DNA from 2 places in the Hydrogenophaga sp. YM1 genome. Region 2 is predicted to be linked to the other one. Evidence: riboswitches for the same ligand, from Rfam matches in the RefSeq annotation. Region 2 holds a riboswitch; the other holds the start of a gene.
What was found. A riboswitch is a leader RNA that binds a small molecule or an ion and turns the genes downstream of it on or off. The one in region 2 is predicted to bind glycine.

Region 1 (4,680 bases), 2.2 Mb from region 2:
ACGCGGCCATCAAGAGCGGCATGCTCTGTGCCGAGGCGGCCTTCGAGGCCGTGACGGCCGGCCGTTCGAGCGACGAGCTCTCGGCCTACCCCGCGGCCTTCGAGAAGAGCTGGCTGCACGAGGAGCTCTGGCAGACCCGCAACTTCAAGGCCTGGTTCAAGAAGGGCCCGACCATCGGCAAGCTGATGACGGGCATCGAGCAGTGGTTCCTGCCCAAGATCGGCGTGAGCGCGCCGCCCTGGACCCTGCACCGCGACAAGCCCGACCACGAGTACCTCAGGCCCGCGGACCAGATGCCCAAGATCGCCTACCCCAAGCCGGACGGCGTGCTCAGCTTCGACCGCCTCTCCAGCGTCTTCGTCTCCAACACCAACCACGAGGAGAACCAGCCCGCGCACCTGACGCTGAAGAACAGCACGGTGCCGGTGCAGGTGAACCTGGCGAAGTACGCGGGCCCGGAAAGCCGCTATTGCCCGGCCGGCGTGTACGAGTTCGTGAAGACCGATGCGGGCGAGGACCGCCTGCAGATCAACGCGCAGAACTGCGTGCACTGCAAGACCTGCGACATCAAGGACCCGACGCAGAACATCGTATGGGTGACGCCCGAAGGCGGCGGCGGGCCCAACTACGCGGGCATGTGAGGCGGGGACGTGTGACGTCCCTCACGCGATCGCCACGAAGCCGCCCCCGGGCGGCTTTTTCACGCCCGCGTGACACGCGAGCGTCATGTGCCCCGCCCAGAGTGCGGCGTCCACCGCCGCCTGCGCACCGCCCATGCTCATCAAGACCGACAAAGGCCGCACCGAATTGCTCCCGGGCCATCGCTCGCTGGGCCAGCGCGAGCGCGCCATCCTGCTGGTGGCCGATGGCCGCAAGTCCACCGATTCGCTCAACGCCCTCTTCCACGGCGAAGGCCGCGCCATGGTGGAGGCGCTGCTGGCCGACGGCTACCTGATCGACGAAGCCCCGGCCGCGCCGCCCGCGCGCCCGGTGCCGCCGCCACCGCGCGGCTCGGTGGACACCTTCAGCGGGCCGCGCTCGCTGGCCAGCGCGCGCATGTTCCTGTTCGATCTGTCCGACCGCATGTTCGCCGCGCGCGACCGCGCCCTGGCCGACCGCTTCCGCCAGGCGCTGCGCGAGGCGCGCGACGCCGCGAGCATGTTGGCCGTGGGCCAGGACATGCTCACCGAGATCGAGCGTGTCGCGGGCGCCGAGCGCGCCGCCTCGATCAGTGAGCGCCTGGCCAAGGTGCTGCCCGAGACCGCCCCGCAGGACGCCTGAGCGCGCCCTCGCGCCCCTGAGGACGCCGGGCGGCGTTGTCCGTGCGCGCCGGGTTCCCGGCTAGAATCCGCCGCATTGTCAGGAGAGCGTTCCCCCGGGGAACCGCCGAAGGCGCAGGGGCCGGACCAGGCCCCGAACGCTCAGGCAAAAGGACTGGCAAACGCCCGCCACCCGGCGGGCGATCCCCCCTGGAGAGAGGCCCCACCCGATGGGGTCCACCGAAGGAGCAAGCGTGGCATCGCCCGCGTGAATCTCTCAGGTAAAGCGGACAGTGGGGCAGCGCACGGATGAACCCGTGTCCCGCCCCGCGAGGGGCCTGCCCCCGCCAGAGAACCCGCCGTGTCCGCCGACGCTCCCACCGACCTCCTCAAGACTCCGCTGCACGCGCTGCACCTCGAACTGGGCGCGCGCCTGGTGCCCTTCGCGGGCTACAGCATGCCGGTGCAGTACCCGGCGGGCCTCATGGCCGAGCACCTGCACACGCGCGAAGCCGCCGGCCTGTTCGACGTCTCGCACATGGGCCAGCTGCGGCTCATCGGCCCCGACGCCGCCGCCGCCTTCGAAAGCCTGATGCCGGTGGACGTGATCGGCCTAGCGCCCGGCAAGCAGCGCTACGGCCTGCTGCTCAGCGACGAGGGCACTGTCATCGACGACCTGATGTTCGTGAACCGGGGCGACGACCTCTTCGTCATCGTCAACGGCGCCTGCAAGCACGGCGACCTCCAGCACATCGTCGAGCGCATCGGCGCGCGCTGCACCGTGGAGCCGCAGTTCGACCGCGGCCTGCTCGCGCTGCAGGGCCCGCGGGCCGTGACGGCCCTGCAGCGCCTGGTGCCCGGCGTGGAGAAGCTGGTCTTCATGACCGGCGGCGCCTTCAGCTGGCAGGGCAAGCCCCTGTTCGCCACGCGCAGCGGCTACACCGGCGAGGACGGCTTCGAGATCTCGCTGGCCGCGGCCGACACCGAGGCCTTCGCGCGTGCCCTGCTCGCGCAGCCCGAGGTGAAACCCGTCGGCCTGGGCGCGCGCAACTCGCTGCGCCTGGAAGCCGGCCTGTGCCTCTACGGCAACGACATCGACACCACCACCACGCCCGTGGAGGCCGCGCTCAACTGGGCCATGCAGAAGGTGCGCCGCACAGGCGGCGCGCGCGCGGGGGGCTTCCCCGGCGCCGAGCGCGTGCTCGCGCAGCTCGACGGCAGCGCGCCCCTGTCGCGTGTGCGCGTGGGCCTGCTCGCGCAGGAGCGGGTGCCGGTGCGCGAGCACACCGAACTGCAGAGCGAGGCCGGCGAGCGCCTCGGTGAAGTCACCAGCGGCCTGCTCGGCCCCAGCATCAACCAGCCCATCGCCATGGGCTACGTGCCGCCGGCCTTCGCGGCCGTGGGCACGCGCCTGAACGCGCTGGTGCGCGGCAAGGCCGTGCCCATGCAGGTGGCCTCCCTGCCTTTCGTTCCCAACCGTTACCACCGCGGCTGATCGCCGCAGGAGCACAACCATGACCGTCAAGTACACCCCCGACCACGAGTGGATCCAGCTCGAGGACCACGAAGCCGCCGTCGTCGGCATCACCCTGCACGCGCAGGACGCGCTGGGCGACGTGGTCTTCGTCGAGCTGCCCGAGGTGGGCCGCAGCTACGCCAAGGGCGAGGTCGCCGGCGTGGTCGAGTCGGTGAAGGCCGCGGCCGACGTCTACATGCCGCTGGACGGCGAGGTGACCGAGGTCAACGAAGCCCTGCGCGCCGACCCCTCGCTGGCCAACAGCGACCCCCTGGGCAAGGGCTGGTTCTTCAAGGTCCTGATCAAGGACATGGGCCAGTTCGATCCGCTCATGGACGAGCCGGCCTACCAGAAGTTCGTCAAGGACAACGCCTGACCTTTCCCCCGCCACCGAGGCCCGCCATGCTCATGCCCTCCGTCAAGCCCCTGGGTGAACTCGAAAACGTCAGCGAATTCGTCGCGCGCCACATCGGCATCGACGAAGCCGGCGAGCGCCACATGCTCTCGGTCATCGGCGAGGCCTCGCGCCGCGCGCTGATCGACAGCATCGTGCCGCGCCCGATCGCGCGCCGCCAGGGCATGCAACTGCCCGCGCCGCTGACCGAGGCCGCCGCGCTGGCCGAGCTCCAGGGCATCGCGCGCCAGAACAAGCTGCTCAAGAGCTTCATCGGCCAGGGCTACCACGGCACCCACACACCGGGCGTCATCCTGCGCAACATCCTGGAGAACCCCGCCTGGTACACGGCTTACACGCCCTACCAGGCCGAAATCTCGCAGGGCCGAATGGAGGCGCTGGTCAACTTCCAGACCATGGTCACCGACCTGACGGGCATGGACATCGCCAACGCCTCCATGCTCGACGAGGCCACGGCCGCAGCCGAGGCCATGACGCTGGCCAAGCGCTCCGTGAAGGCCAAGGGCCATGCCTTCGTGGTGTCGGGCGACACGCACCCGCAGACCATCGAGGTGATCCAGACGCGCGCGGCGCCGCTGGGCCTGGAGGTGCGCGTGGCCATGTCGGGCGAGGAATGGGACGCCATGCTGGCGGCCGACGACTACTTCGCGGCCTTCACGCAGTACCCGGCCTCCAGCGGCTGGCTGCACGACTGGACGGCGGACGCCGCCACCGTGCACGGCAAGAACGCCGCCTTCATCGTGGCCGCCGACCTGCTGGCCCTGACCCTGATCAAGCCGCCCGGCGAGATGGGCGCCGACATCGTGGTCGGCACCACGCAGCGCTTCGGCATGCCCATGGGCAATGGCGGCCCGCACGCCGCCTACATGGCCTGCCGCGACGGGTTCAAGCGCAGCCTGCCCGGCCGCCTGGTGGGCGTGAGCGTGGACACCCATGGCCAGCCGGCCTACCGCCTGGCCCTGCAAACGCGCGAGCAGCACATCCGCCGCGAGAAGGCCACCAGCAACATCTGCACGGCGCAGGTGCTGCCCGCGGTGATCGCCAGCATGTACGCCGTGTACCACGGCCCGCAGGGCTTGAAGCGCATCGCGCAGCGCGTGGCGGCGTACACGGCCATCCTGGCCAAGGGCCTGGCCCAACTGGGCTACACCGACACGCACCACGGCGACCAGGGTGTGTTCGACACCCTCGCCCTGCGCGTGGACCCGGCCCGGGCGAACGCGCTCATGGCGCGCGCCGTGGCCCACGGCGCCAACCTGCGCCAGGCCTGGGACGAGTACGTGATCGTCACGCTGGACGAAACCACCACACGCGAGGACATCGCCCTGCTGTGGACCATCTTCGCGAAGGACGGCCAGGCCCTGCCCTCGGTCGAGGCCTTCGAGAAAGGCCTGGAGCCGCTGATCCCCGACGGCCTGCGCCGCAGCAGCGGCTTCCTCACGCACCCGGTCTTCAACACCCACCACAGCGAGACCGGCATGCTGCGCTAC
Region 2 (4,680 bases):
CAACTCTCGGCCAATCGCGCCAAGGTCACGCTGGAGCCCTTCGAACGTGGCTACGGGCACACCCTGGGCAACGCCCTGCGCCGCGTGCTGCTGTCGTCCATGGTGGGCCATGCCCCCACCGAAGTGACCATCGCTGGCGTGGTGCACGAATACTCGTCCATCGACGGCGTTCAGGAAGACGTGGTCAACCTGCTGCTCAACCTCAAGGGCGTGGTGTTCAAGCTCCACAACCGCGACGAGGTGACCCTGAGTCTGCGCAAGGACGGTGAAGGGGTCGTGACGGCCGCCGACATCCAGACCCCGCACGACGTCGAGATCGTCAACCCCGACCACGTCATCGCCACGCTGTCGGCCGGTGCCAAACTGGACATGCAGATCAAGGTCGAGAAGGGCCGCGGCTACGTGCCCGGCACCCTGCGCCGCGGCGACGAAGCCGCCCGCTCGATCGGCCGCATCGTCCTCGACGCCTCCTTCTCGCCGGTCAAGCGCGTGAGCTACACGGTGGAAAGCGCCCGCGTCGAGCAGCGCACCGACCTCGACAAGCTCGTGCTCGAGATCGAGACCAACGGCTCCATTGGCCCCGAAGAGGCCGTGCGCGCCTCGGCCAAGATCCTCGTTGAACAGCTCGCCGTGTTCGCCCAGCTGGAAGGCGCCGACCTCTTCACCGAGGCCCCGCAACAGCGCAGCTCGCAGCAGTTCGATCCGATCCTGCTGCGTCCCGTGGACGAGCTCGAACTCACCGTGCGTTCGGCGAACTGCCTGAAGGCCGAGAACATCTATTACATCGGTGACCTGATTCAGCGCACCGAGAACGAGCTGCTCAAGACCCCGAACCTGGGCCGCAAGTCGCTCAACGAAATCAAGGAAGTGTTGGCCTCGCGTGGTCTCACGCTGGGCATGAAGCTCGAGAACTGGCCGCCCGCCGGCCTCGACAAGCACTGATCTCAACCCTGAGCCTTCGGGCCAGGCCATGACGAACCGCCGGTACCTGATACGGCCGGCGGCAAAAGACGGAAAGGAAACACCATGCGTCACGGACACGGACTTCGCAAACTCAACCGCACCAGCGAGCACCGCCTGGCGATGCTGCGCAACATGATGAACTCGCTGCTCACGCACGAGGCCATCAAGACCACGCTGCCCAAGGCCAAGGAACTGCGCCGGGTCGTCGAACCCATGATCACCCTGGCCAAGGAGCCGACGGTGGCGAACCGCCGCCTCGCCTTCAACCGCCTGCGCGACCGCGATGTGGTGGTCAAGCTCTTTGACGAACTCGGTCCGCGCTTCAAGGCCCGTCCCGGTGGCTACACCCGCATCCTGAAGATGGGTTTCCGCGTGGGCGACAACGCGCCCATGGCCCTGGTGGAGCTGGTGGACCGCGCCGAACCGGCCGCCGACGCCGGTGAAGCCGACAAAGCGTGATATAATTTTTGGCTTGACGCGGAGTGGAGCAGCCTGGTAGCTCGTTGGGCTCATAACCCAAAGGTCGCAAGTTCAAATCTTGCCTCCGCAACCAAACAAACCCAGTGCCAGCTGGTGAAGAAGGCCCTCAAATCGAGGGCCTTTTTTCTTTGTGGCGCCGCGAGTGTCCGCCGCGCGCGGCGTCGGCAGGCGAAGGCCCGGATGCCATAATCGCCGCACTGCGGGAGAGCGGGGCCTCGGGCCCCCGCCGAAGGCGCAAACTCCCATCATCGCTCAGGCACCAGGACCGCAGCCACCTATTTCGCCGACTGGAGAGTGGCCTTCGCACGGCCCACCGAAGGGGCAAGCCGCGTCAGCGGCTGAAACTCTCAGGTTCAAGGACAGAGGGAGAGGCGCAGCAGGTTCGTGTCGATGCGACGCGAACGCCTGCGACCACCTATTGGAGTCCTGGTGCCTTCCCCCATCCCGCACAACCCCACGTCCCGGGTCGCGTCGACGCGCTTTGCCATCGCTCTCATCCTGGGCCTGCTCGCCGGCCTCTCGCTGGGCGGGGCCTACGCGCTTCACCGCCTGTGGCTGGAGCTGCCGAGCGTGGCGGCGCTGACCGACTACCAGCCCAAGCTGCCGCTGCGCATCCACGCCAGGGACGGCCGCCTGTTGGCCGAGTACGGTGAGGAGCGCCGCGAGCTCGTGGCGATCGAGCAGATTCCCAAGCGCATGCGCGAGGCGCTGCTGGCCATCGAGGACGCGGGCTTCTACGCGCACCGCGGCGTGGACTTCTCCGGGCTGGCGCGCGCCGCCTGGAGCAACCTGTTCGCCGGCGGGCGCGCGCAGGGCGGCAGCACCATCACCATGCAAGTGGCCCGCATGTTCTTTCTTAGCCCCGAGAAGACCTACCGCCGCAAGATCATGGAGGTCTTGCTGGCCTACAAGCTCGAGTTGCACCACGACAAAGACACGCTGCTCGAGCTGTACATGAACCAGGTCTACCTGGGCGAGCGCGCCTATGGCTTTGCCGCCGCCGCCTCGGTGTACTTCGACAAGGCGCTGCATGAGCTCACGCTGGCCGAGGCCGCGATGCTGGCCGGCCTGCCCAAGGCACCGTCGGCCTACAACCCCGTGGTCAACCGCGAGCGCGCGGTCGTGCGGCAGCGCCACATCCTGTCGCGCCTGCTGGCGCTGGGCTGGATCGACCAGCCCGCGCACGACCAGGCCCTGGCCGAGCCCCTGGTCCTGCGGTCACCCGAACGCTTGGGTGGACTGTACGTGGGGCATGCCGTGGAGCAGGCCCGCCAGCGGGTGGTGGAGCGTTTCGGAGACGAGGCGTACACGCGCGGCCTGGACGTGGTCCTCAGCATCGACGCGGACCTGCAGCGCGAGGCCATGCGCGCGCTGCGCGGCGGTTTGCTGCGCGCCCAGCAGCGGCACGGCTACGCCGGACCGGAAGCCCGGCTGCCCCCGCCCTGGCGCTTCGACGGGCCGGGGCTGAGGCGCGCGCTGGCCCCGTACCCCGACAGCGGCGAGCTGCAGGCGGCCCTGGTGCGCGGGGTGTCGTCCGCGGGCCTGCAGGCCCACCTGCGCGACGGCAGCGCCATCGCGCTCGCGCATCGCGCCGGGCGGGGTCCGCGCATCGAGGCGGGTTCGGTGATCCGCGTGCGGCGCGATGGGGCGCAAGCCTGGCGCCTGGCCCAGTTGCCGCGGATGGAGGGCGCCCTGGTCTCCATCGACATGGACACCGGCCACATCCTGGCCCTGGCCGGTGGCTTCGACCCGCGCCTGGGCCAGTACGACCACGCCATGCAGGCCCTGCGCCAACCCGGCTCCACCTTCAAGCCATTTGTCTACTCCGCGGCGCTGGAGCGCGGCTACTTCCCCGGCACGCTGGTGGAAGACCGCCAGCGCGTGGTGACGCCGGCTGCCCCGGGGCGCCGCGCCTGGGCCCCCCGCAACTACGGCGACCGCTACGACGGCTTCCTGACCGCCCGCGACGCGCTGGCGCGTTCCCGCAACGTGGCCACGGTGAACCTCATGGAGGCGGCGGGCGCGGCGCACGTGCGCGATTTCGCGGCGCGCTTCGGTTTCGATCCGCAACACAACCCGGCGACCCTGCCGCTGGCCCTGGGCGCCGGCGCGGTCTCGCCGCTGGGGCTGGCGCAGGCCTACGCGGTGTTCGGCAGCGGCGGCGAATGGCGCCCCGCCGTGCTGATCACCCGCGTGAGCGAGCGTGGCGGCGCCGTGCTGTTCGACGCCGCCGACCGCGCGCCGGCGGTGCGCGCCGTCTCCGAGCGCAACGCCTACATCGTGGACAGCATGCTGCGCGACGTCGTGCAGCAGGGCACGGCGCGGCGCGCCCTGCGCCTGGACCGCCCCGACGTGGCGGGCAAGACCGGCACCTCCAACCAGGCCCGCGACGTGTGGTTCGCGGGCTATTCGTCGGGGGTGTCCACCGTGGTGTGGATGGGCTACGACCAGCCGCGCAGCCTGGGCCGGGCCACCGGGGCCACGCACGCGCTGCCTGTGTGGACCGAGTTCATGGCCCGCGCCGTGGCCGACCGCGCGCCGCGCCTGCGCGAGCGGCCCGGCGGCGTCGTGGTCCATGCTGGCGACTACGCCTATGCGGAGTACGTGAGCGACGTGTGTGTGCAGGACGACAACGGCCGGGTGGCGGGGCCGTTCGACTGCGCGCCGCAGGCGCCAGGCGAGGCGCCGCCGGGTTGAGGGTCCGCAGGCCGCCGCAGCGGCCCGCGAGCCCGTGCGTCAACCCCGCGCCTCGCTCAGGCGCTGCCCGGCCCGGGCCGGCGCGCCGCTGCGGTCCAGCAGGCCCAGCACCACCTGCAGCGCCAGCGCCACGGCGCCGCCGATGAACACCAGGTCGCCGAAGGTGCGCACCCAGCGCAGCGTCTGCAGCAGCGGCTGCTGCATGAAGGCCTCGCTGCGGGCGTACCACAGGCCCTCGCCCACGCTCGCCATGAACTGGATGAAGCCGATCGGCAGCAGGCTGGTGAAGATCATCAGCACCAGGCCCAGGTTCAGGCCCCAGAAGCCGGCCTTCATCAGCGGCTCGCTGAACACGGTGCGCGGTCGCAGATAGCGCAGCACCATCAGCGTGAAGCCCAGTGCCAGGAAACCATAGACGCCGAACAGGGCCGCGTGCGCGTGCACGGGCGTGGTGTTCAGGCCCTGGATGTAGTACAGCGAGATCGGCGGGTTGATCATGAAGCCGAAGACGCCCGCGCCCAGCATGTTCCAGAAGGCCAC

Region 1: linked by a shared signal. The riboswitch ahead of gcvT (glycine cleavage system aminomethyltransferase GcvT) and the one ahead of JNX00_RS18915 (PBP1A family penicillin-binding protein) in region 2 are both predicted to bind glycine.

Annotation. Positions count from the first base shown of each region.
Region 1 covers NZ_CP070223.1:1,780,590-1,785,269, reverse strand. Annotated here, with positions in the region: gene JNX00_RS08530 (electron transfer flavoprotein-ubiquinone oxidoreductase) at 1-641, shown strand, start outside; gene JNX00_RS08525 (hypothetical protein) at 775-1,281, shown strand; glycine riboswitch at 1,351-1,447, shown strand; glycine riboswitch at 1,460-1,563, shown strand; gene gcvT (glycine cleavage system aminomethyltransferase GcvT) at 1,621-2,754, shown strand; gene gcvH (glycine cleavage system protein GcvH) at 2,774-3,151, shown strand; gene gcvP (aminomethyl-transferring glycine dehydrogenase) at 3,178-4,680, shown strand, end outside.
Region 2 covers NZ_CP070223.1:4,022,881-4,027,560, reverse strand. Annotated here, with positions in the region: gene rpoA (DNA-directed RNA polymerase subunit alpha) at 1-942, shown strand, start outside; gene rplQ (50S ribosomal protein L17) at 1,027-1,422, shown strand; tRNA gene JNX00_RS18920 (tRNA-Met) at 1,440-1,516, shown strand; glycine riboswitch at 1,721-1,816, shown strand; gene JNX00_RS18915 (PBP1A family penicillin-binding protein) at 1,873-4,140, shown strand; gene JNX00_RS18910 (nitric-oxide reductase large subunit) at 4,180-4,680, opposite strand, start outside.